4 regions of the Nocardiopsis sp. NPDC055879 genome follow, and region 2 is predicted to be linked to each of the others. Evidence: riboswitches for the same ligand, from Rfam matches in the RefSeq annotation. Region 2 holds a riboswitch; each other region holds the start of a gene.
What was found. Region 2 has a riboswitch for thiamine pyrophosphate ahead of thiD (bifunctional hydroxymethylpyrimidine kinase/phosphomethylpyrimidine kinase). Riboswitches for the same ligand answer to the same signal wherever they lie in the genome.

Region 1 (7,852 bases), on a different contig from region 2:
GACGGCGACCCATCCGAAAGATGGTGTATCGGTGGTGGAACGACCGATGTTGGCCGCAACCGGCCAGAAGAGGGGCGGGTGGGCCTCTTCTGGGTTCTGGCCGGACACGGAGCGAGCTGCCAGGAGACGGGTGTGATGCTCGCAAAAGCCGGAGAACCGTGTTCAGACGTCTTGGAACCCTTGGTCGCCCTCATGACTGGTCTCCAGAGGAGAAAGTGCCGATACGAAACTTCCAGTTCCCTGTGTTTCTCGTGGTGCCAGTGTGATGCGTTCGATGGTTGAGTCGAAAGAGATCTGCGGATGTGGGTTTAGGGAAATGGGAAAAGGTCAGTGAATTGCTAAACGTGACCTTCGAGTCTTCCTTTTTCGCACGTGCGAATGGTCTTGTGGATTCAGGTGTGGATGCACCTTCGATTGTCGCCCCCCGCGTAAGGACACGTCGATGCCCCCTGCGCCCCTGCCTCCGAACCTGTCCGCGATACGTGACGTCGGCGGGGTCATGCCCGCGGACATGCTCTTACGGATCTTCGACGGCCGCGACGTCGAGGGCGCACGGCCGTCCGACTACGGGATCATCGGCACCCGGGCGGTCGAGGACGAGGCCGAGCGGCTGTGGCAGGAACTGCGCGGTGCCTGGTGGGTGCTGCGGCGCACGTTGCCCGGTCGCGACGTGGAAGGACGGTTGCCGGGCGATCCCACGCGTTCCGCGCTGCGGGGCTGGATCGAACCGTTGTTCGTCGCTCTGGGGTTCGGGCGTCTCGCCGGATTGCGAATTCCCGGAATCTCGGCCGACGACGACCGAGGCCGCGTCTTCCCGGTGACCCACCGCTACCAGCACCTGTTGATCACGGTGGTGCCCTGGGACACCGAACTCGACAGGCGTGGCCGTGACGGATCCGCTTCTCCGCAGTCCCAGACGCAGGAGGCCCTCAACCGTGCGGGTGCCCACTTGTGGGGCCTGGTGACCAATGGCCGGGAGTTGCGATTGCTACGCGACTCCACCTCGCTGGCCGGAGCCGCCTACCTGTCCGTCGATCTGGAGGAGATCCTCGACGGCGAACCGGTCCACGAGTTCATCGCCCTGTGGAGACTCCTCCATGCTTCCAGATTCGAGGTCCTGGACGATGAACCACCGTCCACCTGCTTGATGGAACGCTGGCGCGACGAGGCGTTGCGTTCGGGCGTCCAGGCCTTGGACGCCCTACGACAGAACGTCGAGGAAGCCCTGGTCATCCTCGGGACCGGGTTCCTGCGACACCCGGACAACCACCACCTGCGACACCCCGTCCGTGTCGATGAACTCCACACCGCCCTTCTACGCATGGTGTTCCGGGTACTCTTCCTTGTCGTCGTGGAGGAACGCGACCTCCTCCACCCCACGAACACCGATCGGCTCACCCGTGGGCGCTACGCCGACTACTTCTCCTTCGCCCGACTACGACGGGTGGCCGACAGGGGCGGAGGTGGAGGCCCCCACCGGGACCTGCATACGAGTCTGCGCATCGTCTTGGACTCCCTCGGGCTGGAGACCGGTCGTCCCGAACTCGGTCTGGTGGGCCTGGGTGGACTCTTCACCCGCACCGAAGAGGATGGTTGCCTTGATGACGCGTCCTTGAGCAACCAGGTCCTGTCGCGCGCGATTCGCCGACTGTCGCGGGTACGGGACTTCGGAACCCGACGTTGGCGACCGGTCTCCTTCCGTACCCTTTCCTCCCGGGAGTTGGGCGCGGTCTATGAGTCCCTGCTGGAATGCCTGCCTCAATATCGGCCCGGCGATCACTCCTTCCACCTGGTCCACCGGGCGGGGAACACGCGCAAAATGACGGGTTCGTACTACACCCCGTCCTCCCTCATTTCCCGCCTACTGGACTCCTCTCTCGAACCGGTGCTCGACGAGGCCGTCAAACGAGGGGAGGACAAGGCCGCCGAGTTCGACGAACTCGACCCCGCGGACACCATCGCGGAGATGCTCCTGTCCGTCACGGTGTGCGACCCCGCGTGCGGATCCGGTCACTTTCTGGTGGCCGCCGGCCAACGCATCGCCAAACGGGTCGCGGCCGTCCGAGAGGGCACGCCCGAACCGGGGGAGGAGGCCTACCGCCAGGCGTTGCACACGGTGGTCGCACGTTGTCTGTACGGAGTCGACCTCAATCCCATGGCCCTGGACGTGGCCAAGATGGCGCTGTGGCTGGAGGGCATGGCGCCGGGCAGACCACTCGACCTGCTCGACCCCCACCTCAAATGTGGAAACGCCCTCATGGAGCGACTCCCGCGCAGATACGGGCCGGTATCCCCGACGCGGCCTTCGCCCCGGTGGAAGGTGACGACCGCAAAGTCGTGGAGTCACTGGGAAGGACCAACACACTCGAACGTGTCGGTCAGGGTGCGCTGTTCGACACCGAGTCCAACGCGGTCAAGGTCGGCAACACCACCTACGCGGAGGGGCTCAACGGGCTCTACACGATCCAGGTGGGAAGCCTGCGGGACGTCCGAGAGCAGGAACAGGTCTACCGGGCCTGGCGTACGTCTGCCGACTACCGCAGGGACGTGCACATCGCCGACGCCTGGTGCGCCACCTTCCTCTGGGAGAAGAGGGCGGGCACACCCCGGCCGGTGACCGACGAGACCTTCCGCCGGCTCTTCGACCCCGAGGACGCCGCTGCGACCGAGGCCACCCACGCCGAGATCAGGCGACTTCGAGAGCGGTATCGGTTCTTCCACTGGCACCTGGAGTTCCCCGACATCTTTCGGGTCTGTGACGACGAAGGGAGTGGTGGCAATGGCGCTCTGGGCTGGCAGGGCGGGTTCGACTGTGTGCTGTCGAACCCGCCCTGGGACAAGCTCGACTTCGAGGACAAGAAGTACTTCAGCGTGGTCGAACCCTCGCTCGCCCGCATCGCCGGGTTGGCTCGTAGAGAGGCGATCGGACAGTGGCAGCGCGACCACCCCGAAGAAGCGGAGCGATACCGGTCGGCGCGCCGTCAGGTGAAATCCACCCTGCACTTCGCCGGGCGTTCGGAGGGGTTTCCCGCGTGTGCCAAGGGGCTCACGGTCAAAGGGGTGAACACCCTTCAGGTGGATCATCTCTTCGTGGAGCTGTTCACCGCACTCGTCAAGCCCGAGGGCCGGATCGGTGCGATCGTCCCTACGTCCATCGCCACCGGGGCCGGAGCCCAGGAACTCTTCGCGAGCCTGACCCGTGACCGGTCGATCGCTTCCCTGTACGACTTCGAGAATCTGAAGCAGCTGTTCCCCGGGGTCGACGCACGGCAGAGATTCAGTTTGCTGTCGTTGCACGGGGACAAAGCCCCCGTTCCTGTGGCCGACTACGCCTTCTTCCTACATGAGCCGGCCCATCTCGACGACGGAAGTAGGAGCTTCGAACTCACCGCTGACGAGATCGCCCTGCTCAGCCCCAACACGGGTTCGATCCCCCTATTTCAGTCCAGGCGTGACGCCGATCTCACCCTCTCTATCTACCGTCGAATCCCGGTGCTCTGGAAAGAGGGACAACGGGACGGAAATCCATGGGCGATCAGGTTCAAACGTCTGTTTGACATGACCGATGACTCCGGTCTCTTCCGCGACATGATGGGCCTGGAGAAGGAAGGGTGGGAGCTACGGGGTAACGTCTTCGAGCGCGAAAGCCGTCGAATGATGCCACTCTACGAAGCGAAGATGGCTCACCACTTCGACCATCGGTGGAATGGCTTCACCACGGCCGGAGCTCCGCGACAACCGGCCCAGATCGAGAAGGGGCCCCCGCTTACGCGCCGATGCCGCGCTACTGGGTTCCCGGAGAGGATGGTTCCAGACCGGGTCTGGCCACGCGACTGTCGGAGGTCGGGTGGAACAGAGAATGGCTCTACGGTTGGCGTGACATCTGTCGATCGAATGATGAGCGAACCGGGATTCCCGCCTTCCTGCCACGTGTGGCCGTCGGCCACACCTTCCCGCTCATGTTCGTGCAACGGAGACCGCACCTGGTCGCGGCCTTGTGCGCCGTTCAGAGTTGCCTGGTCTTCGACTTCGTCGGCCGCCAGAAGATCAACGGCGCGCACATGTCCCTCATGACCTGGAAACAGCTTCCCGTGCCCACACCCGAGCAGCTGGAACCCCATCTCGGCTTCCTGGTGCCTCGCGTCCTCGAACTCATCTACACCACCCATGACATGGAACCTCTGGCCAGGGACCTCGGCCACGAAGGCCCACCCTTCCCGTGGGACGAAGAACGCCGTGCGACCATCCGCGCCGAACTGGACGCCTACTGCTTCCGCCTCTACGGGCTCGACCGGCAGGAGGTGGACTATGTCTTGGAGACCTTCCAGACGGCCAAGGGCGGCCTGAAGAACAACGAGATCGCCAGGTTCGGAACCTACCGAACCAAGGAGTTGGTCCTGGACGCCTTCGATGGTCTGACGGACGTGGCGATCCAATAGAAGCCCTGGAGACCGCAGCGGAAGTCTGGGCCCGGACCACCCCACCCGGGCGTCGACGTGTGCTCGGGAGCATTCCCTTGCCCGTCGACGTGGAGGGGCACCAACCGGCCGGCTCCCCGAAGGTGCGATCGCCGAGCGGGAGGCGAGCGCGGCACCGGCCGGTGGCCCGAGAGGGTGCCTATGGGCTACCTTGATCGGCAGTGACACGGGGTGCCCTGAATCCACTGATCAGGGCTGAGATGACACCCGTCGAACCTGATCCGGGTCATACCGGCGAAGGGATGTCCGTACATGGCCGGTGGTATCGGTGGCCGAAGGGACGCCTTCGCCCATGCCAGAAAGGCCACCGATGAGTTCTTCCCGCACCGCACTCCCCATCGACCAACAGACGGTCGTCGTCACCGGCGGGGCCCGAGGGCTCGGGTCCCGGCTGGTCCAGGCCTTCCTGGGGCAAGGCGCCCGAGTGGTGATCAACTACCTCCACAGCGCAGAAGCGGCTCGCGAGCTCGCCGCCACCCACCCCGACCGCGCCCTGGCCGTGCGAGCGGACGTACGCGACCCCGAACAGGTCGCCTCGATGGTCCAGACCGCAGAGGGCCATTTCGGCTCCTCCGTCTCCACCGTCGTCAACAACGCGCTCGCCGACTTCTCCTTCAACGGCGACGCACGACCCCACGCCGACACGCTCACCCCACAACACCTCGACCAGCAGTTCAGCGGTACCGTCCACGGCGCACTGAACACCGTCCAGGCGGCCCTGGCCTCCATGCGCGGCCAAGGGTTCGGCCGGGTCATCAACGTGGGCACCAACCTGTTCCAGCACCCGGTCGTCCCCTACCACGACTACACAGCGGCCAAGGCGGCGCTGCTGTCGCTGACCCGCACGCTCGCCCACGACCTGGGACCCGACGGCATCACCGTCAACATGGTCTCCGGTGGTCTGCTGCGCACCACCGACGCCAGCTCCGCCACCCCCGAGAGCGTCTTCGACATGATCGCCTCCTCCACACCGCTGCGCCGGGTCACCACACCGGCCGAGTTCGCCGACGCGGCCCTGTACTTCGCCTCTCCCTGGGCGCGCGCGGTCACCGGTCAAAACCTCGTCGTCGACGGCGGGCTGGTGATGAACTGATGACCGCCGCTTCCGCGCCTGACCAGGCCCCCGATCGCCGGATGCACCTCAACCTGTTCATCTTCGGCTGTGGCCACCACAAGGCCGCCTGGCGTCACCCCGACTCGCCGGCCGAACGGATCGGTGACATCACCTACTTCGAAGAACTGGCCCGCACCGCCGAACGCGGCCGCTTGGACGCGGTGTTCTTCGCCGACGGCCACGCCACGGGCGACGTCGCCGGTGGCCCGTGGTGGTTCCTCGAACCGTTGACCGCTCTGGCGGCCATGAGCCGGGCCACCCGGCACATCGGTCTGGTCAGCACCGTCTCCAGCACGTTCTACACGCCTTTCCACGCGGCACGCCTGCTGGCCTCCCTGGACCACATCAGCGGAGGCCGAGTGGGCTGGAACGTGGTGACGTCCATGTTCGACACCGAGGCCCGTAACCACGGATACGAGCGGATGCCCGCGCACCAGGAGCGCTACGCGCGAGCCGAGGAGTTCGTGGAGGTGGTGCTGGGGCTGTGGGACTCCTGGAGCGACGAGGCCTTCCACTACGACCGGGAGGGGGTCTTCGCGGACCCGGACCTGGTGCGCCCCATCGGCCACCGGGGAGAGCACTTCCAGGTCGACGGTCCGTTGAACGTGCCGCGCCCGGTACAGGGCAACCCGGTGCTGTTCCAAGCGGGTTCGTCGGAACAGGGACGCACGCTGGCGGCCCGCCGCGCCGAGGCCATCTACTCCGTGGCCTATGACCTGCCCAGCGCCCAGGACTACTACGGCGACGTCAAGGCGCGGATCCGTCGGGCGGGCCGCGACCCCGGGTCCGTCGCCATCATGCCCGGACTGGTCACCTACGTCGGTTCCACCGAACGGGAGGCCCAAGACAAGCAACGTGAACTGGACGAACTGCTGCCGACCGAGGAGTCATTGCAGCAGCTGGGGCTGTTCACCGAACAGGACTGTTCCGATTGGGAGCTGGACGCGCCGGTTCCCGAGCTGCCGCCACTGGAGGAGTTCACCGGTCCCAAGGGACGCTACGAGACCATCTTGCGCATCATCGACTCCGAACGGCCCACGGTGCGGCAACTGCTGGGCCGTCTGGCCGCCGGCGGCGGACACTGCACCATGGTCGGAACGCCCGAGCAGATCGCCGATCGGATGACCCGGTGGTACGAGAACGGTGGCGCGGACGGGTTCAACCTCATGCCGCCGTCGTTGCCGGGCGGGATCGAGGACTTCGTGGACCATGTGGTTCCCGTCCTGCAACAGCGAGGGCTGTTCCGTCGCGAGTACGAGGCGGACACGCTTCGGGGCCATTTGGGTCTGGAACGGCCGCCGTCACCGCACTGAATACGGGAGGGAGGTCAGGGAGGTGGGAGGCCTGAGGAGCCGTCCTCGACCTGTCCGGACCTCCCTGCCATAGGAGAGGCGCGCGGCAGCAATCGTCTCAGGGCTGCTGAGCGCCGGCAGACCCCCGTGTCGGGAGCCTCGTTCGGATGTGACCGCCTTGCTCCGAACCTTGGGTGCCGAGCACGTCACCCTGTTGGAGAAGGTGGGCTTTCCGGAAAAGGGGACCCACCGCTGTAGCGCTTTTTCGGGAGGAGGGCGTTACAGCGGTGGAAATCGCTTTCCCTGTCGTGTGATCACGGGATGACCACTGGCGATCGAGACCCGGTTGAACGCGTTGATGAGCGCGGTCGTCCACTCCACCGCGGAGATCTGTGCGGTGGTCAGGTGGGCGGCCGCACGGGCGTTGATCTCCTGCCGGTCGACGGCGGGGTCGATGACGGTGAGGGACTCCGCCAGGAGCAGCGCGGCCTTTTGCATGTCGGTGAACACGCCGGCTTCACGCCAGGACGGCAGCACGTCCAGGACACTCTGCTTCACCCCGGCCTTGCGGGCCTTGGGAACGTGGATGCTCAGGCAGGTCGGGCACCCGTTGATCTGGGAAACCCGGACGTTGATCAGCTCGATGGTGTCATCGCCCAGACCCGCCTCGTGCGAAGCGGCCCGGGAGGCCACAGCCGCCTTGCCGAGCGCCTTGTACACAGTGGGGTGTTCCTTGTCGATGTAGGGACGCTCCGCGCTCATGCCTGCTCCTCGGTCGTCTTCTGGACCAGGGCCAGGTCCGCGGGCCTGGGCTTGCGGAACCTGCCGCCCTGGGCCGTGTACTCCTCGCCGTGTTCCTTCAGGTGCTTGGCGAACAGTGGGCACACGGGGACGACGGTGATGTTCCTGCGGACGCTGTCGGCCAGCGCCTCGCGCAGCAGGAGTCCGGCCAGACCCCGTCCACCGAA
Region 2 (7,852 bases):
CGCAGATCTCCCGGACCCGGGGCAGGTAGTCCGCGGGCGGCACGATCACGCCCGCCTCGCCCTGTACCGGCTCGATGAGCACCGCGACCGTGGTGTCGTCGACGGCGTCCTCGATGGCCTTGGCGTCCCCGTAGGCCACGGAGCGGAAGCCCGGCGTATAGGGGCCGAAACCCGTCTTCGCCTCCGGATCCGAGGAGAAGGAGATGATGGTGGTGGTGCGTCCGTGGAAGTTGGCGCCCGCCACGACGATGGTCGCCTGGTTCTCGGGAACGCCCTTGACCTCGTAGCCCCATTTACGGGCCACCTTGATGCCGGTCTCCACCGCCTCGGCACCGGTGTTCATCGGCAGGACCTTCTGCTTGCCGACCATGTCGGCCAGGTCTCTCACCCATGGTCCGAACCGGTCGTTGTAGAAGGCCCGGCTGGTCAACGTCACCCGGTCGAGCTGGGCGTGCGCCGCCGCCAGGAGGTCGGGGTTGTGGTGGCCGAAGTTCATGGCCGAGTACCCGGCCAGGCAATCGAGGTACCGCTTTCCCTCGACGTCCGTCACCCAAGCGCCACGGCCCTCGGAGATCACGACGGGAAGGGGTGAGTAGTTGTGCGCCGATCTGGCCTGCGCGAGTTCGATGTGGTCCGAGCTGGAAAGTGCGTGTCCGGCGGGGTTTCCGGCGGAGTCCTGCTGTCCCAGGTTCTGGGTGGTCATCTAGCCGCTCCGATCACCATTGACCGATGTCAGACAGTAGATACCCACCGTGGGGCCGGGTAGAGCCTCCGCGGCGGGATCCCCAAGAGTTGAGCAGATCATCCGGTGAGCACACAAGAGGTGGCCGACATCACCGCGCGCGACCGACGCCCGAAACCCATGTGCGCTCCATGCCGGTACACCGCCTGAGCGGGGCTCTTCCGAACCCCGGTCACAAGGGGGTCACGGGCATGGTCGCGCAGGTGACGCGGTACACAGCCCTCACCACGATCAGCCCGGTTTCTGACGGGTACGGTCGCCGTACAGTCACAGCCGCCGCGAGCGTCTTCGCCGGGGACGGCCGTCACACGAACGCCAGGGAGGATCTGCCGTGCCACACACGTCTTCGGATACCCCTTTCTCCCTCCCTGCGCTGATGGCGGCGGTGGCCGAGGCCGTACCGGAGCGGATCGCCCTCGTCGCGGGCCCACGTCGGCTCACCTACCGCGCCTTGGACGAACGGGCCACCCGATTGGCCCGACACCTGGTCGGCGCGGGTGTGCGCCCTGGTGAGAACGTGGCGATCCTGTCGTTCAACCGGGCCGAGTGGATGGAGTCGTTCCTCGGTGTGCTGCGCGCCGGAGCGGTGCCGGTCAACGTCAACTACCGGTACGTGGCCGGTGAACTGCGACACGTACTGTCCGACTCGCACGCGGCGGCGCTGATCGCCGAGGACTCCCTGGCCGCCACGGTCACGGCCATCCGACCGGATCTGCCACGACTGCGCCACGTGCTGCTGTTGGCCGACGGCACCGAGCGAACCGCCGAGGGGACGGACTACGAGTCCGCCCTGACCGCGCAGGGCGAGGACGTCGGAACCCCCCGGAGCGCGCTCCCCGGCACGAGCGGCGACGACCACTACCTGCTCTACACCGGCGGCACCACGGGTTACCCCAAGGGTGTGCTGTGGCGCCAGGCCGACGTCTTTCGCGCCGCCGTGGAGCGTCGCTCCCCCGGCACCCCGCGCGCACGCACCCCCGAGGAAGTGGCCGAACGCGCCCTGCGCTGTTTCCCGCAGCGCATGCTGGTCCTGGGTCCGGTCATGCACGCGGCCGGGCAGTGGCACGCGTTGAGCATGTTGTTGTGCGGCAAGCGCGTGGTGCTGTCCACCGACCGCAGCTTCAGGCCGGACCGTGTGCTGGAACTGGCGCACCGCGAGGGCGTACACGCGCTCCAACTGGTGGGTGACGCGATGGCGCGGCCACTGGCGCGGCACCTGCTCACCGAACCCGAGCTGTGCCCGGACCTGACCTCGGTGCGTTCCGGTGGTACCCCGTTGACCCCGGCGGTGCGCAACCTGTGGAAGGCCTGGCGCGAGGACGTGGCCCTGGCCGACTCCTACGGGGGTTCGGAGACGGGTGTGTGCGGTTCGGCGACCGCACCCGACGAGGCGGCCACCGTCGCCGACACCACCGACCGTCGCAGCTTCACCATGGGTGGCAGCATCTCGGTGCTCGACGAGGCGTTGCGTCCGTTGCGGCCGGGGTCGCCGCGGGTCGGACGGATCGCGCGGACCGGACGGATCCCCTTGGGCTACTACAACGATCCCATCGCCACCGCTCGCACCTTTCCCACCGACGCCGAGGGGCGACGTTGGGCGTTGTCGGGCGACTACGGGACCCGGGCCACGGACGGTTCGATCGTCCTGTTGGGTCGGGGCAGCGTGGTCATCAACACCGCCGGGGAGAAGGTGTATCCCGAGGAGGTGGAGGCCGTGCTCAAGGCCCACCCGTCGGTGGACGACGTGATCGTGGTGCCCGCTCCGGACGAGAACCTCGGTCAGCGGGTCACGGCCCTGGTCTCGTTGGCCCCCGGCGGCAGCCCGGACGAGAAGGCGCTGCGCGCCCACTGCCGGGTTCGGTTGGCCGGGTTCAAGGTGCCCCGGACGGTGCACTTCGTGGACCGGGTCCGGCGCACCGCCGTGGGCAAACAGGACTACCGTTGGGCCGCTTCGGTGGCCGGGGAAGGTACCCCCAGCCCTCAATCGCGGTGACCCACGGGGGCTCCGGGAGGTCTCCTCATCCTCCCTCTGTGGTACCTCTCATTTCGGTCTCCGAGTCGGTACGCCACCAAGCAGCCGAAACGTGGTTTCGGCGTCCTTTCGATGCCTCCAGGACAGCTCCGGGACGCCTTCCGCCCTCGCCGACGGCACTAGAATGGCCACAGCCGGCCCGGGGCTCGCGGTCCCCCTCCCCCATCGTGTGGCCGGAGTGACGAACCTCGATGTTGGGCCCGGGACCGTACCATCGGCGGGTTCATCGAGGTCCGTGCCGACCCAAGCACCCCTTTGACCGTCCGGTCCACCGTGGATACGGGACCGGCGGCACCATCAGGACGGAGGACGGCGCCCCCTTCCCGGCTCCCCGGAAGACGCGCCCGAGCATTCATGGCCAACTCAGTAGGCTCCTACATCTTCAACGCGGTGCGCGGCGGGGCCGTGGGCACCTCCGAAGCACTTCCCGGTATCAGCGGCGGCACCGTCGCGCTCATCGTCGGCCTCTACGACCAGTTGATCGGTGGCGCGGGCCACATGGTCAGCGGGATCAAGCGCTACGTCACCGACGTGCCCCGTGGCCGCGGCAAGGACCGCGCCATGGAACAGTTCCGTCAGGTGGACTGGTCCGTCCTCGTCCCCGCCCTGATCGGCATGGCGGTGGCCCTGGTGGGAGCGTTGCTGCTCATCGCCCCGCTGGTGGAGGAGTACACCCAGTACGCATACGCGATCTTCTTCGGTCTGGTGCTCGCCTGTCTGTGGATCCCCTACACCGGCGCGGGCAAGTCATGGAAGGCCGGACACTACCTCCTGGCCCTGGTCTTCGCCGTACTGTCGTTCTTCCTGACCAGTCTCCCCGGCGCCAACCTGCCCCCGCACCCGGTGGTGGTCTTCCTCGTCGCCTCGGTAGCGATCTGCGCGCTGGTCCTGCCGGGCGTCTCCGGTTCCTTCATCCTGTTGGCCGTCGGTCTGTACACTCCGAGCAAGGACGCGTTGGAGAACCTCGACTTCGTCTACATCGGTGCCTTCGCCCTCGGCGCGCTCACCGGCCTGGCGCTCTTCGTCAAGGTCCTCCAGTACTTCCTGGAGAACTTCCACCACTTGACCCTGGTGGTCCTGACCGGCCTGATGGCGGGTTCGCTGCGTGCCCTGTGGCCCTGGCAGAGCGAGGACCGAGAGATCCTCGCTCCCACCGAGGTCCCGTTGACGGTCGCCCTGATGGTGGCCGGTTTCGCCATCATCGTGGTGTCCATCCTGTGGGAGCGCCGCAAGCGGCTCCAGCGTGAGGTCGAGGCCGGCCACGAGAGCGTCTCCGTCTGACCCTTAGAGTCGTACCCACAACCACATACCGAGTCGGGGTCGAGCGAGCGCTTCACCGCGCTTCGACCCCGACGGCGCGGGGTGCCGGGGAAACGACCCGGCTGAGAGCACACCCGTCGAACCTGCCCTAGTTCGTACTAGCGAAGGAACGCCGATGAGCGTGTACAACGTCGTGTCCATCGCCGGAAGCGACCCCAGTGGGGGCGCCGGCATCCAGGCGGACCTGAAATCGTTCTCCGCCCACGGGGTCTTCGGGATGAGCGTGGTGACGGCGTTGACCGCCCAGTCCACGCGCGGGGTCACCGGGGTTCACGGTGTCCCCGCTTCATTCGTCGTCGACCAGATGGAGACGCTGTTCGAGGACGCGACGGTCCACGCGGTCAAGGTGGGCATGCTGGGCACCGCCGAGGTCACCGAGGCCGTGGCCGCCGCGATCGACCGGCACGGGCTGTCGAACGTGGTGGTGGACCCGGTGATGGTCGCCAAGAGCGGCGACCGGTTGTTGGAGCGTTCGGCCATGGAGGCGCTGCGCGGTGAACTGCTGCCGCGCGCCGACCTCCTCACACCGAACCTGCCGGAGGCCGCCGACCTGCTCGACGAGGAGGAGGCCACGGACCTGGCCACGATGCGCTCCCAGGCCGAGAGGCTTTTGAAGCTGGGGCCGCGTCGGATCCTGCTCAAGGGCGGGCACCTGGCGGGGACCGACAGCGTCGACCTGCTGGTCGACGGGGAGTCCGCCCCGGTCGAGCTGAGCGCCACGCGCGTGGCGACCCGCAACACCCACGGCACCGGCTGCACCCTGTCCTCCGCGATCGCCGCGCTGATCCCCCAACGCCCGGACGTGGCCACCGCCGTGGCCGACGCCAAGACCTGGCTGACCGAGGCGCTGCGCCACGCCGACGAGATCGACGCCGGCGGCGGCCAGGGCCCCGTGCACCATTTCCACGCCTGGTGGTGATCACACGAAGGGGGGACCGGCCCGTGCGGACCGGTCCCCCCTTCATATTCTCCCCGTGGGGCGTGCGAGTCGGCTAGCGCTGGACGTCGTCCATCACCGCGTCCGGGTTACGCCAATCGGGGTGACCGAAGAACCTCTTGCTCTCCGCCACGATGACCGGGGACAGCAGGAGCAACCCCACCAGGTTCGGCAGCGCCATCAGGCCGTTGGCGATGTCGCTGAACAGCCAGACGGAGTCGAGGCTGGCGACCGAACCGATGAAGATGATGACGATGAAGATGAGTCGGTAGGGCAGGACCAGCTTGCGTCCGCCCAGGAACTCCACGCACCGCTCACCGTAGTAGGCCCAGCCGAGCAGGGTGCTGAAGGCGAAGACGGCCACGGAGGCCGCGACGACGTAGGCGCCCGCGGTACCGAAGGTGGGGCTGATGGCACCCAGCCCCTCGGTCATGGCCTGCGACGTCAGCAGCGAACCGTCCTCGGCCTCGTCTCCCTGCCACACACCGGTCACGATGATGACCAGGCAGGTCATGCTCACCACGATGATGGTGTCGATGAAGGTCTGGGTCATGGAGACCATGGCCTGACGGACCGGCTCCTTGGTCTTGGCCGCGGCGGCGGCGATACCACCGGTGCCCAGCCCGGACTCGTTGGAGAAGATGCCGCGGGCGAAGCCCATCTGGATGGCGAGCATGACACCGGCGCCCGCGAAACCGCCGACGGCGGAGGTCCCGGTGAAGGCGTCGGTGAACACCAGCTGGAAGGCGGGCAGGAGCGACTGCCAGTTGGCGATGAGCACGACGAGGCAGATGCCGACGTAACCGATGATCATGATCGGCACGAGGCCGGAGGCGACACGACCGATGCTCTTGATGCCACCGAGGATCACTCCGCCGGACAGGATCATCAGAGCGAGGCCGATGACCCACGGCTCCAGCGGGGTGACGCTGCTGACCTGTTGGGCCACGGTGTTGGCCTGGGTGCCGTTACCGATACCGAAGGCCGCGATGGCGCCGAAGACCGCGAAGGCGACACCGAGGAAGGTGCCGAGCCCACCCTTGATCCCGTACTTGAGGTAGTACATCGGGCCGCCGCTCTGCTCACCCTTGGCGTCGGTGCGGCGGTACTTCACCCCCAGGAGGGCCTCGCTGTACTTGGTGGCCATACCGAAGATGCCGATGAACCACATCCAGAACAGCGCGCCCGGGCCACCGACACCGATGGCCAGCGCGGCGCCCGCGATGTTACCGACGCCGACGGTGGCGGCGAGCGCGGTGCTCAGTGCCTGGTAGTGGGAGATGTCGCCCTCGACGGAGGAGTCCTCCTTGCGACGGACGAGGGCGAGCCAAAGGGCGTGCGGGAGCCTGAGCAGCTGAAGGAGGCGCAGCCGGATGGTGAGGAAGACACCGACACCCAACAACAACGGAATGAGGACGAAGGGTCCCCAGATGACGTCGCTGATGATGCCGGCCATCTCAAGGAGTTGGTCCACAGGGGATCTCCCTTTCGGTGAGTGCGTGGGGCCGAGAGATCCGAGGGTGGAACAGAGGGACCGTTGTTCGCGGAGTCACATCGGCACAGGTGGGTGCATTTCGATATCGGCAAAGAATGACACTGACGCGTAACGAACGAATCACATGTGTTCGACATGAACGTTGCGCCGCGCCGGTGTCACCTCGGGTGCGCGACGGGGCGCACCCTCAGTCCGCCTTGTCGTCGTCCTCGGCGTGGGCCAGCGCGAGCCTGCTGAGCGCGGCCGCGGCCTCCTCCGGGTCCGCTCCCCTACCGACCGCCACACCCAACAGATAGGTGGTGAGCGGCGCCGCGGGGCGGGCGACGGAGTGCGCGGCGTCTCGGGCCAGATCGAGGATCCTGTCGACGTCGGCCTTCTGGAGCGGCTCGCTCCCGGACAGTTCGAGCTCCTCGAACACCAGCTTCGACCATTCCACCAGGGTCACCGCTCGACTCCTCAAAGGTGTGTCCTGCAACGTTTTCGGTGATCATGCCATCCTGGGGTCACGCGACGGCCAGACGACCGTACACGCCTGGTCACCGCCCGATCCTCCAACCCTCCCCCTTCCGACGGGGCGGGTTCGCTCGGGCTGCGACCCCGGTTCACACTCCGAGCCTAGCGTCGGGAGCAGCGATATTCCGGCGTTGGGAGCCCGTTCGCATGTCCCCCATGACCCCGCTCGTCGACACCTTCCCGAACACCCCACCGGGCCGCCCTCTTCGGGTGGCCGTCGTGACCGAGTCGTTCCTGCCCCAGGTCAACGGAGTCACCAATTCCGTGTGTCGGGTGCTGGAGCACCTGGCCGCCGAGGGCCACCAGGCCGTGGTGCTGGCGCCCGGTCGCGGACCCACTTCGTACGCCGGGTTCCCGGTGGTACGACTGCCCGCCGTCCCCCTGCCCGTGTACCGGGACTTCGCGGTCGGCCTGCCCCTGCGGCGGGCGATGACCGCCGCCCTGCGCGCCTTCGCCCCCGACGTGGTCCACCTGGCCTCCCCCACCCTCTTCGGTGCCGCCGCCGTGGACGTGGCGCGACGTTGGGCGCTGCCGACCGTGGGCGTGTTCCAGACCGACCTGGCCGGTTTCGCCGGTCGGTACGGTCTGCCCGGAAGCGAGGCGCTCTGGTCGTTGCTGCACCGGATCCACTCCGCCGTGGACCGCACCCTGGTGCCCTCCTCCGCCACGATGGAGGCGTTGTCGGACCGCGGATTCCCCCGGTTGGCCCTGTGGCGTCGCGGGGTGGACACCGACCGGTTCCACCCCGACCACCGTTCCGAGGGGTTGCGGCGCCGTCTGGCCCCGAACGGCGAGACGCTCGTCGGATACGTG
Region 3 (7,852 bases), on a different contig from region 2:
CGATCCACCCGGCGTGCCGGCCCATGACCTCCACCACCAGGGCGCGGTGGTGGGACTCGGCGGTGGTGTGCAGCCGGTCGATCGCCTCCGTGGCGATGTTGACGGCGGTGTCGAACCCGAACGTGTAGTCCGTGGCGTTGAGGTCGTTGTCGATGGTCTTGGGCACGCCCACGACGTTGACGCCGCGGTCGTGCAGCTGACGCGCCACCCCGAGGGTGTCCTCGCCGCCGATGGCGATGAGGGCGTCCACGCCCAGCCCCGCCATGTTGTCCTTGACGCGCTCGACGCCGCCCTCGATCTTCATCAGGTTGGTGCGCGAGGAGCCCAGGATGGTCCCGCCGCGGGGCAGGATGCCGCGCACGGCGCTGACGTCCAGCGGCATGGTGTCGCCCTCCAGGGGCCCACGCCAGCCGTCCCGGAAGCCGATGAACTCGTAGCCGTAGTCCTTGATGCCCTTACGGACCACGGCGCGGATGACAGCGTTCAGACCAGGGCAGTCTCCGCCACCGGTCAGGACCCCGACTCGCATTCGACTTCTCCTCGACGTTGGATGTGTTCTGGTGCTCGGCACCATATGGTCTAGACCATAGTGGGAGCGGGGAGTCCGGGCCAACCCCGAAGGGCGGTGGCCTTTCCGAAATCCACACCCCATCAGGGGCCGATGATGTCCGAAAGAGCCGGACGTCCCGGCCGGTGGGAACCGACCGGGACGCGCTCAGTCGTCCAGCCCCTGGTCAATGGCGTAACGCACCAGCTCCACGCGGTTGTGGAGCTGCAGTTTGGTCAGGGTGTTCTGCACGTGGTTCTGCACCGTGCGGTGGGAGATGGTCAGCCGCCGCGCGATCTGCTTGTAGGCCAACCCCTTGGCGACCAGACGCAGCACCTCGGTCTCGCGGGGGGTGAGCCGCGGCGTGCCGTCGTCCCCCTCCCGCGAACGATCGTGTTCGCTCGACAGTCTGCGGTACTCGCCGAGGACCAGACCGGCCAACCCGGGGGTGTAGACCGCGTCCCCGGCGTCGACACGGCGCACCGCGTCCAGGAGTTCCTCGCGCCCGGCCGACTTCACGAGATAGCCCGTGGCGCCGGCCTTGACCGCGGCCAGGACGTCCTCGCTCTCCCCGCTCGCGGACAGCACCAGCACCCTGGGGGGTTCGGGCAGGGCGACCAGGGCGGCGGTGAGTTCCACCCCGGTGGTGTCGGGCAGGTGCAGGTCCACCACCGCCAAGGTGGGGCGGGCCGCGGGCGCGATGCGCATCGCCTTGGCGCCGTCGCCGGCGGTGCCCACGACCGTCATCCCCGCCTCACCGAGGTCTCGGGCGACCGCGTCGAGCCACATGGGGTGGTCGTCGACCACCAGTACCCGGATGTTCTCGCCGTCCATGCCGCCGAGCGTAGCGGGAGTGGGCCCGGGAACACAGCGGGCCGGCCGCTTCGGTCCGAACGCGGGGAGGGGCGGGGAGCACACGCTCCCCGCCCCTCCCCGCGATGGTGGACCCACCTCGGTGGTCAGTCGTCGTCTTCGTCGTCCCCGTCGATGACCACACCGCGGGGCGTCGCCGTGATCGTGATCTCGGTGCCCTCCGGGGCCTCCCCGGAGTGCGACTGATGACCGATGATCCGGCCGCCCAGGATGCGCTCCACCTCGACCTTGAAGCCGGCGTCCTCCAGGGCCTCGCGGGCGTCCTTGATCTTCTCGCCGACCACGTCGGGGATCTCCACGTCCGGCGGGCCGGTGGACACGGTCAGGGTGACGGTGGACCCGGGACCCACGTTGGTGCCGGTGTCGGGTGTCTGGTCGATGACCTGACCCTCATCGACGTTCTCGCTGTCCTCCTCGACGATCTCGACCGTCAGGCCCAGCTCCTCCAGGGTGGACTCGGCGTCCGCGCGTTCCTCACCGGCCAGGCTCGGCACGGGGATGCCCTTACTGACGGTGAGCGTCACCGTCTCCTCACGGTCGGCGGTCGCTCCCGCCTCGGGCTCGCTGGAGATGACCTGACCCGGATCGACGTCGGGCGACTCGACCTCCTCCTGCTCGATCCGGTCGGCGACGAAGCCCAGGTCCTCCAGGTCCTTGAGGACGTCGGCGATGTTCTGCCCGGCGATGTCGGGCATCTCCACCTCCTGCGGCCCCTTGGAGACGTACACGGTCACCGGGTCGCCGGGGGAGAGCCGCTCGCCCACCTCGGGGTCGGTGGAGCCCACCTCGCCCACGGCGACGTCGCTGTAGACCTGATCGTCGGACAGGTCGTAGATCAATCCGGCCGACCGGATCTCGTCCCGGGCGACCTCGGGCGTGGCGCCGACGACGTCGGGGACGGGTTCGTAGCGGCCCAGCAGGAACCACCAGCCGACCACGCCCACGAGCAGCGCCATGGCGGCCGCGCCCACCACCAACAGGCGGTTGCGCGAGAACCAGGAGCCGCCCTCGTCGTCCGGGCCGTAGTCGTCGTCGTAGTCGGCGGCGGCGTTCATGTCGACGACCATCGTGGCGTTCTCGGTACCCGGTCCCGCGCCACCCGCGATCAGCTGGGGCGCGGTCATGGTGACGCCCGCCGCGCCGGTGGGCGCGACCGGGGTCATGCGCTCCTGGGCGCCCGAGGGCGACTCGGGCAGAGTGCTCAGGACCTCCAGCACCTTGGACAGGTACTGACCGGCGTTACCGGGCCGGTACCTGGGGTCGCGCTCGGTGGCCTTGGTGACCAGGGCGTCCACATCGGGGGAGAGCCCCGGCAGGAAGTGCGAGGGTCTCGGCACGTCCTCGTTCACGTGCTGGTAGGCGATGGCGATGGGGGTCTCACCGGTGTGCGGCTGGCCACCGGTGAGCAATTCGTAGAACATGATGCCCGCGGCGTAGACGTCGCTGCGGGCGTCGGCCACGCCCTTCTCGATCTGTTCGGGCGCCAGGTAGGCGGCGGTGCCCATCAGGGTGCCGGTGCGGGTCAGCCCCTGGTTGGACTGCTCGACCGCGCGCGCCAGACCGAAGTCGGCGACCTTGACCCGACCGTCCTCGGTGATGAGGACGTTCTCGGGTTTGACGTCACGGTGCACCATGCCGGCCTGGTGCGCGGCGCCCAGGGCGGCCAGCACCGGGGCCATGAAGTTCAGCGCCTGACGGGCGGTCAGCCGGCCGCGCTCCTTGAGCAGGTCGCGCAGCGTGCGCCCCGGTACGTATTCCATGGCCAGGAACACGTGTCCCTGGTCCTCGCCCTGGTCGAAGACCTGGACCACGTTGGGGTGCGAGAGCTTGGCGACGGAGTGCGCCTCGTTGATGAATCGCTGGACGAAGGAGGGGTCCTGAGCCAGGGACGGGTGCATGACCTTCAGAGCGAGTCTGCGGTCCAGCCTGAGGTCGTGGGCGACGTAGACCGTCGCCATACCACCACCGGCGATCCTGGACTCGACGAAGTAGCGACGGTCCAGCGTCGCGCCTACAAGCGGGTCGGAAGTCGTCATGTCCACGGCGGAGTTGTGTCCTTGCTGCGGGGAGCGCGGGAGATCGCGGCCGATGGCGCGTACCCGACACCAGATGTCGAACCGACACGATAGCGGAATCCGGAGTCGGTTCTGCCCCGCGGTTCATGGTCGCGGCGGCCCCGCACTGTGCGACACACGGGCCGTCCGTGTGCGCTCGGGGGGTGCGCGCGCCTGGGCTGTCTCGGTGGGTGCGGTGCCCTCTCACGGCACACACATTCCATCCAAGGTAGGGGACGACACCAAACCTTCGCTTGGCGCCGCACCGGCCGGCTCTTGACCGAGGGCCGCGGCGACCGCTCCGACCTGCCCGGACACGGACCTCGGACGGGCAGGTCGAGTGGTACTTCGCTCAGACCACGTCGGGACTGGAGGCAAGGGCGTGCCGCCGGATCGGGATGCGCCCGGCACGGCGGGCGTCCCTACCGGCCCGGACCGCGTCGCGCATGGCCCGCGCCATCAGGGCCGGGTCTTGGGCACGGGTCACGGCAGTGGCCAACAACACCGCGTCGCACCCCAGTTCCATGGCCAGGGCCGCGTCGCTGGCGGTACCGATGCCGGCGTCGACGATGACCGGCACGCCGGCCTGTTCGACGATCAGCTCCAGATTGTGCGGGTTGCGAATGCCCAGACCGGAGCCGATCGGAGCGGCCAGCGGCATGACGGCGGCGCAGCCGAGCTGCTCCAGACGCCGGGCCAGCACCGGGTCGTCGTTGGTGTAGGGCAACACCGTGAAACCGTCGTCCACGAGTGTCTCCGCGGCCTCCAACAGCTCCACCGGGTCGGGAAGCAGCGTGTGCTCGTCGGCGACGACCTCCAGCTTCACCCAGTCGGTCTCCAAGGCCTCGCGCCCCAGCCTGGCGGTGCGCACGGCCTCCACGGCGGTGAAGCAGCCCGCGGTGTTGGGCAGTGGACGGATGCCGTTGCGGGACAGGACGTCCCACACCGATCCCTGCGTGCCCGGGGCGACCCGGCGCATGGCCACGGTGGTCAGCTCCGTCCCCGAGGCCAGCAGGGCCTCCTCCAGCACCTCCAGGGAGGGCGCGCCGCCGGTTCCGGTGATGAGGCGGGAGCCGAAGGGGACGCCGGCGATGATCACGGGGTCTTCGACGGTGTCGACATCGGGGCGGGTGTCGAGGATGTCGGTCATGGTTCAGCCTCCCTGTACGGCGGTCAGGACGTCCACGCGGTCGCCCGGCGTCAGGTCCGTGCCGGCCCACGCGGTGCGCCGCACCACCTCGTCGTTGATCGCCACCGCGATCCCGCCGGGGATCGCCCCGTCGCCGGCCGAGGTGAGGTCGCGTACGACCGCCTCGACCGTGGTGGCCGTGCTCTGGCGACTCTCGCCGTTGATGATCAGTTCCACAGTCACTCCCACGTCGTCGGTTCGTCTCACGCGCCGCCATCGGACAGCGGCCGGTCGGCGGCGAATCCATGCGCGTATTCGGGCAGGGCCCCGGTCGTGAGCGCCCGCACCATGACCTCTCCGGTCACGGGGGCCAACAGCACCCCGTGCCGGAAGTGGCCCACGGCCAGGTGCAGTCCCGGCACCCGGGTGGGGCCCAGCAGGGGTCGGTTGTCGGGGGACCCGGGGCGCAGGCCCACGCAGGTCTCGGTGACCTCCAGCTCGGTGACCCCGGGAACGAGTTCGCGCGCGTCCCGCAGCACCTGCCAGAGCCCGCCCGCGGTCAGGGCGGTGTCGTACCCCAGCTCCTCCTGGGTCGCGCCCACGATGACCTCGCCGTCGGCGCGGGGCACCAGGTAGACCGGGAAGCCGCGGACCAGGCCGCGCACCGTCCGCTCCACGAGCGGGGGCTCCCCCTCACGGACCCGGGCGCGCAACAACTGTCCCTTGACCGGCCGGATCGGAGGCAGCACCGGCGCGGGCAGGGTGATCCGGTCGCTCAGGCAACCCGCGGCGAGGACGACCTGGTGGGTCGGCAGAACGGTGCCGTCGGCCAGGTGCACTCCCAACCGGGCCCCGTCGGGACCGGGGGAGGAGACCTCGGTCACGGCCCCGGCCACCTCGCGCGCGCCCGCGCGTTCGGCGGCCCGGGCCAGGGCCGGAAGTAGACGGCGGGGGTCGACGGAGTGATCCTCTGGGGCCAGGACCCCGCCCCGCACCGAAGGGGCCAGGTGGGGTTCCAACCGGCGGCACTCTCGACTGTTCAACCGCTCGGTGGCGATGCCCAGACGTCGTTGCAGGTCGTGGAGTTCATCGAGGACGGCCAGGTCGTCCCGGTCGAAGGCGACCAGGAGCGTTCCGGTGCGGTGGTGGCCCACCGACATGGCGGAGTCCGCCTCCACCTCGGCGACGAAGGAGTCGTACATCCGCGCGGAGCGGACGCCGAGTCCCATGAGTTCCTCCTCACCGAAGATCGCCTCGGTGGCGGGCGTGAGCATGCCCGCCGCGACGGCGGAGGAGGAACGCGCGTCGGCGGGTTCGGTGACGGGATCGGGCTCGACCAGGGTGACGTCCAGACCGTGTCGGGCCGCCCGCCAGGCGACCACCCTCCCGATGACGCCGCCACCGACGACGACCACACCATCGGTGTCGGAACCGGTCCTGTAGCGGGAATCCTCGAAGTCGCGCATGGTGCGCGCTCCCCTCCCTTCGCCGGCATGATCCGGATCAGGTTCGTGCGGTCGGAGACTGCTCGGTCTCCCTCTCAGCCGGGTCCACCCGGCTCCCGCGGGACATGTCTGTTCGCTCCCCGCCATCCTAGGCCAGGTGACCCCGCACGGGTTCGGGCGGTCCTCGGTGGCCGGTGGGGTGTGGCAGATTGGGAGGGTGACACACAAAGACCTCGACATCGACGAACTGGTCGGCGACTGGCTGACCCTGCGCGAGGCGGCCGAGCCGCTGGGCGTCAGCCCGAACCGGATCAAGACGTTCATCCGCGAGAACCGCCTCATGGGCGTGGTTCGCAAGGGAGAACTCTCCATCCCCGCCGCCTTCCTGGACGGTGACGACCTCGTCAAGGGGCTGCCCGGCACCATCGTGCTGCTCTCCGACGCGGGTTTCTCCACCGAGGAGGCTCTGCGCTGGCTCTTCACACCGGACGACACCCTTCCGGGGACCCCGATCCAGGCCATGCGCGAGAACCGGGGCACCGAGGTGCGTCGCCGCGCCCAGGCCATGGCCTTCTGAGTGATCGCCGTTCGCTCCATGGGGCGCACCGGGGGGTGCGCCCTTGGGTCTCTCGACGACCAGGGCCTAATGTGTCGGGTGTGAGGACCAACCACGGAACCAGCCTGCGCGAGCGCCTGGACGCATCCCTTCTGTACCTGTGCACCGACGCCCGTACCGAGCGCGGTGACCTCGCCGAGTTCACGGACGCGGCCCTGGCCGGAGGGGTGGACATCGTCCAGCTCCGGGACAAGGGGCTGGAGGCCCGCGAGGAACTCGCCGCGCTGGAGGTCATGCGCGAGGCGTGCGAACGCCACGGCGCGCTGCTCGCCGTCAACGACCGCGCCGACATCGCCCGCGCGGTGCGCGCCGACGTTCTGCATCTGGGACAGCGCGATCTGCCCGTGTCCATGGCCAGGGACATCATCGGCGCGGACCCCGTCATCGGGCGATCCAACAACGACGTCGAGGCCGCCATGGCCTCCGCCGAGGAAGCCGGCAGCGACTACTTCTGCGTCGGACCGACCTGGGCCACCCCCACCAAGCCGGGACGCCCTGCCGCCGGCCCGGCCCTGGTGGAGAAGGCCGCCGCACTGGGGACCGAACGACCCTGGTTCGCCATCGGCGGCATCGACCTGACCACCATCGACGAGGTGCTCGACGCCGGCGCCTCGCGTGTCGTCGTGGTGCGCGCCATCACCGAGGCGGAGGACCCCCGTGCCGCGGCGGTCGCCCTCAAGGAACGGCTCACCGCGCGGGCCTGAACCGAGGCGACGCCTCACCGGACCCGGTGACGGGGAACCTCCCGGGGATCAGCACCTCGGGTCCGCCGAACTCGACCGCGCACTCCGCACGGCGGTGGTCGGGAAGAGACCGCCGATGTCAGACCGCGACGTGCGCCAACGCGCTCGGATGACGGCGCAGGAAACCCTCGATGGATTGCGCCGGGTGCCCGGTCAGGCTCGGCACGGTATCGGCCACCACGTCCATCTCCCCGTTCGCGATCGCCGCGTACGACGACGCCCACCCCTCGACCTCCCACTCCGCGGCTCCGGTGCGCCGGCGTGACTCCAGCGCCTCCTCCCAGTTCTGGGGCACGTAGTGGATGGTGCGGCCGGTGAGCCTGCCCAGCTTCTCCACCGTGGCGCCCACCGACAACGCCTCCGGGCCGGTCACGTCGTAGGTGGTCCGCTCCGACGCGGCGATCACCACGGGGTCGGTCAGGACGGCGGTGGCCACGTCGGCCAC
Region 4 (7,852 bases), on a different contig from region 2:
CGGTGTCGAGGGGGAGTTTCACGCGGGCGACGTGCAGCCAGGTGGTGAAGGGGTCGCTCCACGACTCGATGGAGAAGGACCACTGTCCCTCGGCGGGCAGGCTGATCTCGGCTTCGTAGCGGTCGGTTCCGGGGGATTTCTCCCGCATCGGGACAAGGGGCCGTCGGCGCCCTTCGGGTGAGTGGACGACGACGCCCGCGGCGAGGGAATCGTGCCCTTCGCGGATCACCGTCGCGCCGACGGTGAAACGTTCTTCGGGCACCGCCTTCACCGGGCCGAGAACGTTCTCTGGAGAGATATCGAGGATGGGCAGTCGTCCGATCACTGGCTACACCGTCATTGTCGTGGTTCGGGCGTTATGGGGCAGCACGCGGCGACTCGCGTGCGGAATTAATCGGAATTTAATCCAACGAAGAACGGGGTCAACGAAGTGCTGGATCGGAAACTGTCCAGATTGCGGCTTCGGTGCCCTCCGCTGTCTATCGTCGGTCCTCTAGTGGGGTTTGGAAGAGTGTCGGGGCCGGATAATTAATGTGATCCTCATCACACTGGCCTCGGTGGGATGGACCTGGTATTTGTCGGGTTTCACCCTGGGAAACCTCGCAAACCGGGCAGTTCGCCACTGTGGATTCTGGGGTTTCTGTAGTCGCTTTCCCGTGCCTCTTCGTGAAAAGTCGGTAAATTCTTCTCCCATGTTGTGCACGAGGTCCATGCGGGTAGGGATGAACGAATGTGCGCCGGGCAGGGCGAGGCGTATTCCGGACATCCCCATGTGTCCGTTGTGACCCACAGGGATCAATTGTCACGTATTCGGGGGAAGCGCTTCTCGCGCCGGCTGATTCGTCGGGACTCTCGTCTTGATGTCGAGATTAATTGCGACTGGTTCCTCGTGAACAGTCCACTGTGGCCGTGCTGTGGCGTTTCTGGGTGCTTTGCCGGGGATTGAGGAAGCTTTTCGGTGACACGCCCGATTTGACGGAGTTCCCTTTGCGGGCCGACTGCGAGTGTGGTCGACGCAGTGCCCGGTGCCACGTGGCACCGGGCCGCACACGGCCGTAGGGGGCGACGTGACGGAGTCCAGCCGTATTGGTCGGTTCGGGGACAGAGCCCGAGCCCTGGTGGAGGGCGGAACCGCGAAGTTGGAAGGGGGCGGCGGCAAGGAACGACGCGAGGCGATCCTGCGTCTGTCCGGACTCGGCCTCATCGCCGGGCTATTGTCGGCGGCCCTGGTCATACCCTTGGTCGGCGGTGCCGGGATCGTGGCCAGGGACGCCGCCGCGGGGTTCATGTCCCTGCCGAACCACCTCGACGTTCCGTACCCGTCGTCGCGCGTCCTGCTCACCGACGACTCGGGGGAGCCCTTCGGCGAGGTCGCCCAACGCGAACGCGATGTCGTCGACCTCGACGAGATGAGCCCCTGGATGGGCACGGCCCTGATGGCGATCGAGGACGACCGTTTCTACGAGCACAACGGCCTCGATCTGCGCGGTGTCCTCCGCGCCGCCATCCGCACCGCCCAGGGGAACACACAGGGTGGTTCGACCATCACCCAGCAGTACGTCAAGAATCTCCTCATCGAGACCGCCGAAACCGAGGAAGAGGTCGACCAGGCCAGCGCCCGGACGATCACCCGCAAACTCACCGAGTTGCGCTACGCGATCGACATCGAGGACCGCTACACCAAGGACGAGATCCTGCAGGGCTACCTCAACCTGGCCTACTTCGGGGCCGGCGCGCACGGAGTCGAGGTCGCCGCCGAACGGTACTTCTCGACCTCCGCCGCCGAACTGGACCCCGGGCAGGCCGCGACACTGGCCGGTCTGGTTCGAGCGCCCTCGTACTACGACCCGATCAACAACCCCGATGAGACCAGGGAACGCCGCGATCTCGTGCTGGACCGGATGGTCGCCACCGGACACCTCGACGCCGAAGAGGCCGCCGCGCACAAGGAGAAGGGCCTGGGAGTGGACGCCACGCCGCGCGGGGGCAGCTGCGCCGAGAGCGAGTACCCGTTCTTCTGCGACTACACGATGCGCTGGCTCCTCGAATCCGACCTGCTGGGCGACACCAAGGCCGAGCGCGAACAGCGCATCTCCCGGGGCGGCTTCACCGTCCAGACCAGTCTGCTTCGAGCGGCGCAGGACTCCGCCCAAGAGGCCATCGACCGCCGGGTCCCGCACGAGGACTCCACCAAGTTCTCCGCCCAGGCCATGGTCGAGCCCGGTTCGGGCCGCGTGCGAGCCCTGGCCCAGAACCTGCGCTACGGGTTCGACGACGAAAAGGTCGGCACCACCTCGATCAACCTGGCCGTGGACCAGGCCGACGGCGGTTCCAGCGGATTCCAGGCCGGGTCGACTTTCAAGGCCTTCACCCTGGCCGCGGCCCTGGAGAAGGGCCTGGGGTACGGCACCAGCTTCAACTCGCCCAAGAGCATGTCGGTCGGCGGCATGGTCAACTGCGAGGGCGGCACCATGTCGTCCTGGAACGTCCGCAACGCCGGTGAGAGCGACGAGGGCGGCCACAACATGCTCAGCGGGACCAAGGGGTCGGTGAACACCTACTTCGCCCAGCTGCAGCGTCGGGTCGGCCTGTGCGAGACCTCCGAGACCGCCGAGGCGGTCGGGATACACCGCGCCGACGGTGGCGACCTCGGGGTGTGGAGCTCCTTCACCCTGGGCGACCAGGAGGTGTCCCCGCTGAACGTGGCCAACGCCTACGCGACCTTCGCCGCTCGTGGCACCCGCTGCGAGCCGCGCCCGGTCCGGGCGATCCGGGACGACGGCACCGGTGAACGGGTCACCGCCGACTCCCACTGCGAACGAGCGGTGAAGAAGCAGACCGCGGACGGGGTCAACCACCTGCTACAGCAGCCCTTCAAGGGCGGCACCGCCAATGGTCTGGACCTCGGGCGACCGGTCGCGGGCAAGACCGGCACCACCGACGGCGCGGCCTACGCCTGGTTCGCCGGGTACACCCCGAACCTCTCCTCGGCCGTGGTCGTCGGCGACGTGCGCGGCGGCGAGGCGAACCCGCTGCAGGGCGTGACCATCGGTGGCCGCTACTACGGCATCGTCTACGGGGGCAGCCTGCCCGGCCCGATCTGGCAGGAGAGCATGCGGGGCGGTACCGCCGAACTGGAGGCCGAGGACTTCGCGGGCTCGCCCGGGGCCTTCGGCAACCCGGACGCCGAGCCACCGAAGTCCAAGGACGACGAATCCGACACCGAGGCCTGACCTGCGATGGAGTCGGAAGAATCGGGCCGTGGGATGGAAACATCCCACGGCCCTCCTTGTTGACGCATAATGGAGGAGAACCGACAGGGGAGCGCGTGAGCGCTGAGAGTGCGGCATCGGACCGCAGACCCTTACACACCTGATCCGGGTCATGCCGGCGAAGGAAGTCGTGGAATCCGTCATCTCCGTGCCGCCGGCGCGGGAGACGCTCTCGGCCGCATTCCCCTCGTCGACCTCGACGAAGGGACCTCATTTCGATGGGTATCGACACCGGAGCCGGGCACGCCGGTACGAGTCGTGGACTTCTCGGCCGGATCAAGGACTGGATCCGCGCCGAGTTCGGGGCCTGGCGCACCGTGGACATCGTGGTGGCCGCCGTACTCGGCGCCGCGGTGGGGGTGGTGTTCTGGCTGTGGGGCGTGGTCTGGACGATCACCGGACCGCTGTTCGTGCTCTTCCCCCCGGCACAGGCGATCCTCTACGGGGTCTGGCTGCTTCCGGGAGTCCTCGGCGGGCTGATCATCCGACGGTCCGGCGCGGCCGTGCTCACCTCCATCACCGCGGCCTCGGTCTCCGCGCTGCTGGGCTCCCAATGGGGCGTCACGGTGGTCCTGGAGGGCGCCATGCAGGGGCTGCTGCCCGAGCTGGTCTTCCTGCTCTTCCTCTACCGCCGTTGGGGCATGGGCGTGGCCGCGCTGGCCGGTGCCCTCGCCGGGATCTCCCCGGCCATCCGTGACGCCGTCGTCTACTACGCCACCTGGCCGCTGTCGCACCAGCTCGTCTACGGCGGCCTGGTCCTGGTGAGCGGCGCGTTGATCGCGGGGGTCGGCGGACGCCTGCTCACCACCGCCCTGGCCCGGTCCGGGGCCTTGGCACCCTTCCCCTCGGCCAAGGGCTGACCATGGCCGGCACGAACGCGCGCGGCGCGCGTGTGGAACTCTCCGGCTGGGGATGGAAGCACGCGGGCCGCGCCGCCCACGCCCTGCGCGGCGTCGACCTGCTCATCGAACCCGGGGAGCGGGTCCTGTTGCTGGGCGCCTCCGGCGCGGGCAAGTCCACCCTGTTGCACGCCCTGGCCGGTCTCACCGGGCCCGACAGCGCCATCGGTGGCGACCAGGAGGGCCTGCTCCGGGTGGACGGCGAGCCCGCCTCCCGGGGGCGCGGCGGTGTGGGTCTGGTCGCGCAGGATCCCGAGGCCCAGCTGGTGATGGCGCGCGCCGGCGACGACGTGGCGTTCGGCCCGGAGAACCTGGGGGTGGCACCGGACGAGATCTGGTCGCGGGTCGAACGTGCCCTGGTCGAGGTCGGGTTCCCCTATGGGATCGGCCACTCCACCGGTGCCCTGTCCGGTGGGGAGAAGCAGCGCCTGGTCATCGCCGGGGCACTGGCCATGCGACCGCGTCTGCTGCTGTTGGACGAGCCCACCGCCAACCTCGATCCGGTCGGGGGCGCGCTGGTCCGGGACCTGTTGGCCCGCCTGCTCACCGAGAGCGAGGCGACCCTCGTTCTGGTCGAACACCGCGTCGCCGAGGTCATGGACCTGGTGGACCGTGTGGTGGTGGTCGAACCCGGCGGTGGCGTGATCGCCGACGGGGCGCCGGCGAAGGTCTTCGCCGAGCACGGGAGGTCCCTGGCCGAACAGGGGGTGTGGGTACCCGGAGAGGAACCCTCACCGGACCTACCCTCGGCCCCCGGGGGAGCGCCCATGTTGGCGGCGCGGGGTGTGACGGCGCGGACCCCCTTCCAACTGGGCGTGCGGGCGGCCGCCCCGCGCACCGTCCTCGAAGACGTGGACCTGACCGTGCCCGCGGGGGCCGTCACCGCGCTGACCGGGCCCAACGGAGCGGGCAAGTCCACCCTCCTGACCCTGCTGGCGGGCCTGACCAAACCGCACCGTGGTCGGGTGGTGCCGCGCGGGACCCTGGCGGAGATCGACCGGCGTCCACTGGTCCGCTGGCCGGCCCGACGGCTGGCCCGCCACGTGGGCACCGTCTTCCAGCACGCCGAGGACCAGTTCGTGACCACCGAGGTCCGCGACGAACTCCGGTTCGCCCCGCTGCGGGCCGGTCTGAGCGATACGGAGACCGAGGGCCGGGTCGGTGAACTCATGGAACGGCTGCGGCTGACCCATCTGGCGAACGTGCACCCGTACACGCTTTCGGGCGGGGAGAAACGCCGTCTGTCGGTGGCCACCGCGCTCAGTTCCGGCCCCCTGCACGCCCCCGACGTCCTGGCCCTGGACGAGCCCACCTTCGGCCAGGACACCCGCACCTGGACCGAGCTCGTGGAGCTCCTCGCGGATCTGCGAGCCGAGGGCCGGGCCATCACCGTGGCCACCCACGACGGGCTGCTCCTGCGTCATCTGACGGACGTGCGGGTGCGTGTGGCGGACGTGCGGGTGCGTGTGGCGGACGGGCGCGCCGTGGCCGAGGAGGCCGAGTGAGCGAGGTCCCCCGGCTCACCGGACTCAATCCCGCAGCCAAACTGATCGCCGCCCTCGGCATCGGCATCGGACTCGTCCCCGCCGTGGACGTGGTCACCGGCGGCATCGTGCTGGCCGCCGTCCTGCTGTGCGTGCCCTTCAGCGGGGTGGACCGCCGCACCCTGCTGATCCTGGCCGGCCCCTTCGTGCTCATGGGTCTGAGCAGCGCCGCGGTCAACTACCTGTACGGCGAACAGGGCCTCGAAGGAGCCATCGGGGTGGCGGTGCGTCTGTTGGCCATCGCCCTGCCCGGACTCCTCGCCGCCATCACCAGCGACCCCACCGACATGGCCGACGGGCTCGTGCAAAGACTCAAGGTGCCCGAGCGCCCCGCCATGGGCGTGCTCGCGGCGCTGCGCCTCATCCCGCTGTTGGCCGACCAGTGGCGCACCATCACCCTGGCCCGTAGGGCCCGAGGACTGGAGGCCGGATACAACCCGCTGAACGTGGTCCGACTGTTCTTCGGCCGACTGTTCGCGCTGCTGGTCCGCGCCATCCGAATCGGTACCCTGCTGGCCACCGCCATGGACGCGCGGGCCTTCGGGACCGGGCCGCGCACCCACGCACGAGTCAGCCGCTGGCGTGTCGCCGACACGCTCCTGCTCGTGGGCGCCGCCCTGCTCCTGGCCGTCGCCTACACGGTCTCGGCCCGGCTCGGGACCCTGGTGCTGCTCTTCTCCTGACCCGCGTGGTTGGGTTGCCATCGAAACCGACACCGACACCGAGACGAAGAGGTGGACAACGTGGGCGAGTTCGTTCGCGTGGAGGCCGACCCGGAGAACCCCGCGGTCGCCGTCATCCGCATCGACCGACCCAAGGCGCTGAACGCGCTGAACGGACAGGTCACCAAGGAGATCGCCGAGGCCGCGGCCCGGGTGTCGACCGACGACTCCGTGCGCGCCGTCGTGCTGTACGGCGGTGAGCGCGCCTTCGTGGCGGGGGCCGACATCAAGGAGATGGCCGACCTCGGCCACGCGCAGATGCTGAACTACTCGCGCGCGCTGCAGAACGCGCTGACCGCCGTGGCTCGGATCCCCAAGCCCGTCGTGGCCGCGGTCAGCGGCTTCGCGCTCGGCGGCGGCTGCGAGCTGGCGTTGTGCGCCGACTTCCGGGTCGCCGGGACCAAGGCCAGGTTCGGGCAGCCCGAGATCCAGCTCGGCGTGATCCCCGGCGCCGGCGGGACCCAGCGCCTGCCGCGCCTGATCGGCCCGGCCAAGGCCAAGGACCTGACCTTCAGCGGCCGTCACGTGCGCGCGGAGGAGGCCGAGCGGATCGGTCTGGTGGACCGGGTCGTCGCCGACGAGGAGGTCTACTCGGCCGCCGTCGCGCTGGTCGCCGAGTACGCCGAAGGTCCGGCGATCGCCCTGGCGGCGGCCAAGGAGGCCATCGACCGCGGGCTGGAGACCGACCTCGACACCGGACTGGAGATCGAGCGCCTGCAGTTCTCCGGGCTCTTCGCCACGGAGGACCAGAAGACCGGCATGCGCAGCTTCATCGAGCAGGGGCCGGGCAAGGCGAGGTTCAGCGGTCGCTGAAGGATCTGAACCCGTTTCGGACGGGGTGCCACGGCGTTCGGACCGGCGCCCCGTCCCACGCTTGAACTTCCCTTTGCCACGTTTTGCCACGACAATGGACCTTCGTCATATTCAGTGGCGTCACGGGGGTCGGCCCGGTCGTCCGGATCCGGCCAGACGGGACGGGGGCGGGGGAACCGCGCACGCTGTTTTTCCGTCATACTCGTCATTGGTCGTCCCACGACGGACGGTTCGTCCGGAGTCCCCGGGGCGCGGTCAGCGCCTGCTCTCCGACGACACCAAAAGACCATACGAGGCCCCTCCGGGGTCGAACAAGCCAATGGTGACCCATCCCCCCGGCCGATAAGCTGGACGTGGTGGTATGCGGTCTTTTGAGGGGATGAGTTCTCGATGGCAATGTCGGCAGGTTTCCCCACGGGTGAGGAGCTGCCGGAGCGCATCGGCCACTACGTCATCCGCCGCCGCATCGGTGCGGGCGGCATGGGCGTGGTGTACCAGGCCGAGGACCCCCGGACCGACCAGTTCGTCGCGGTGAAGGTTCTCAAGCCGGAGGTCGCAGGAGACCACATCGCACGCGCGCGGCTCGCCCGAGAGGTCGAGAC

Region 1: it holds a riboswitch for thiamine pyrophosphate, as region 2 does, so the genes downstream of both, ACWGKS_RS24015 (3-oxoacyl-ACP reductase) here and thiD (bifunctional hydroxymethylpyrimidine kinase/phosphomethylpyrimidine kinase) in region 2, are expected to answer to the same signal.
Region 3: it holds a riboswitch for thiamine pyrophosphate, as region 2 does, so the genes downstream of both, thiO (glycine oxidase ThiO) here and thiD (bifunctional hydroxymethylpyrimidine kinase/phosphomethylpyrimidine kinase) in region 2, are expected to answer to the same signal.
Region 4: it holds a riboswitch for thiamine pyrophosphate, as region 2 does, so the genes downstream of both, ACWGKS_RS03355 (ECF transporter S component) here and thiD (bifunctional hydroxymethylpyrimidine kinase/phosphomethylpyrimidine kinase) in region 2, are expected to answer to the same signal.

The regions. Positions count from the first base shown of each region.
Region 1 is NZ_JBSHCT010000023.1:9,316-17,167, reverse strand. Features, by position in the region: gene ACWGKS_RS24030 (DNA methyltransferase) at 443-2,617, shown strand; gene ACWGKS_RS24025 (class I SAM-dependent methyltransferase) at 2,614-4,074, shown strand; gene ACWGKS_RS24020 (hypothetical protein) at 4,071-4,439, shown strand; TPP riboswitch at 4,636-4,738, shown strand; gene ACWGKS_RS24015 (3-oxoacyl-ACP reductase) at 4,789-5,571, shown strand; gene ACWGKS_RS24010 (LLM class flavin-dependent oxidoreductase) at 5,571-6,905, shown strand; gene ACWGKS_RS24005 (carboxymuconolactone decarboxylase family protein) at 7,164-7,646, opposite strand; gene ACWGKS_RS24000 (GNAT family N-acetyltransferase) at 7,643-7,852, opposite strand, start outside.
Region 2 is NZ_JBSHCT010000001.1:183,127-190,978, reverse strand. Features, by position in the region: gene rocD (ornithine--oxo-acid transaminase) at 1-703, opposite strand, end outside; gene ACWGKS_RS00785 (acyl-CoA synthetase) at 1,119-2,735, shown strand; gene ACWGKS_RS00780 (DUF368 domain-containing protein) at 3,129-4,055, shown strand; TPP riboswitch at 4,123-4,221, shown strand; gene thiD (bifunctional hydroxymethylpyrimidine kinase/phosphomethylpyrimidine kinase) at 4,210-5,013, shown strand; gene ACWGKS_RS00770 (alanine/glycine:cation symporter family protein) at 5,087-6,505, opposite strand; gene ACWGKS_RS00765 (DUF6457 domain-containing protein) at 6,714-6,971, opposite strand; gene ACWGKS_RS00760 (glycosyltransferase family 4 protein) at 7,187-7,852, shown strand, end outside.
Region 3 is NZ_JBSHCT010000009.1:31,222-39,073, reverse strand. Features, by position in the region: gene ACWGKS_RS12295 (6-phosphofructokinase) at 1-529, opposite strand, end outside; gene ACWGKS_RS12290 (response regulator transcription factor) at 716-1,381, opposite strand; gene pknB (Stk1 family PASTA domain-containing Ser/Thr kinase) at 1,507-3,462, opposite strand; gene ACWGKS_RS12280 (thiazole synthase) at 3,827-4,624, opposite strand; gene thiS (sulfur carrier protein ThiS) at 4,628-4,840, opposite strand; gene thiO (glycine oxidase ThiO) at 4,867-6,069, opposite strand; TPP riboswitch at 6,067-6,178, opposite strand; gene ACWGKS_RS12265 (Rv2175c family DNA-binding protein) at 6,266-6,625, shown strand; gene thiE (thiamine phosphate synthase) at 6,706-7,368, shown strand; gene ACWGKS_RS12255 (SDR family oxidoreductase) at 7,487-7,852, opposite strand, start outside.
Region 4 is NZ_JBSHCT010000002.1:253,390-261,241, forward strand. Features, by position in the region: gene ACWGKS_RS03345 (alpha-1,4-glucan--maltose-1-phosphate maltosyltransferase) at 1-325, opposite strand, end outside; gene ACWGKS_RS03350 (transglycosylase domain-containing protein) at 1,068-3,233, shown strand; TPP riboswitch at 3,309-3,416, shown strand; gene ACWGKS_RS03355 (ECF transporter S component) at 3,491-4,132, shown strand; gene ACWGKS_RS03360 (ABC transporter ATP-binding protein) at 4,135-5,676, shown strand; gene ACWGKS_RS03365 (energy-coupling factor transporter transmembrane component T family protein) at 5,673-6,398, shown strand; gene ACWGKS_RS03370 (enoyl-CoA hydratase/isomerase family protein) at 6,450-7,250, shown strand; gene ACWGKS_RS03375 (protein kinase domain-containing protein) at 7,641-7,852, shown strand, end outside.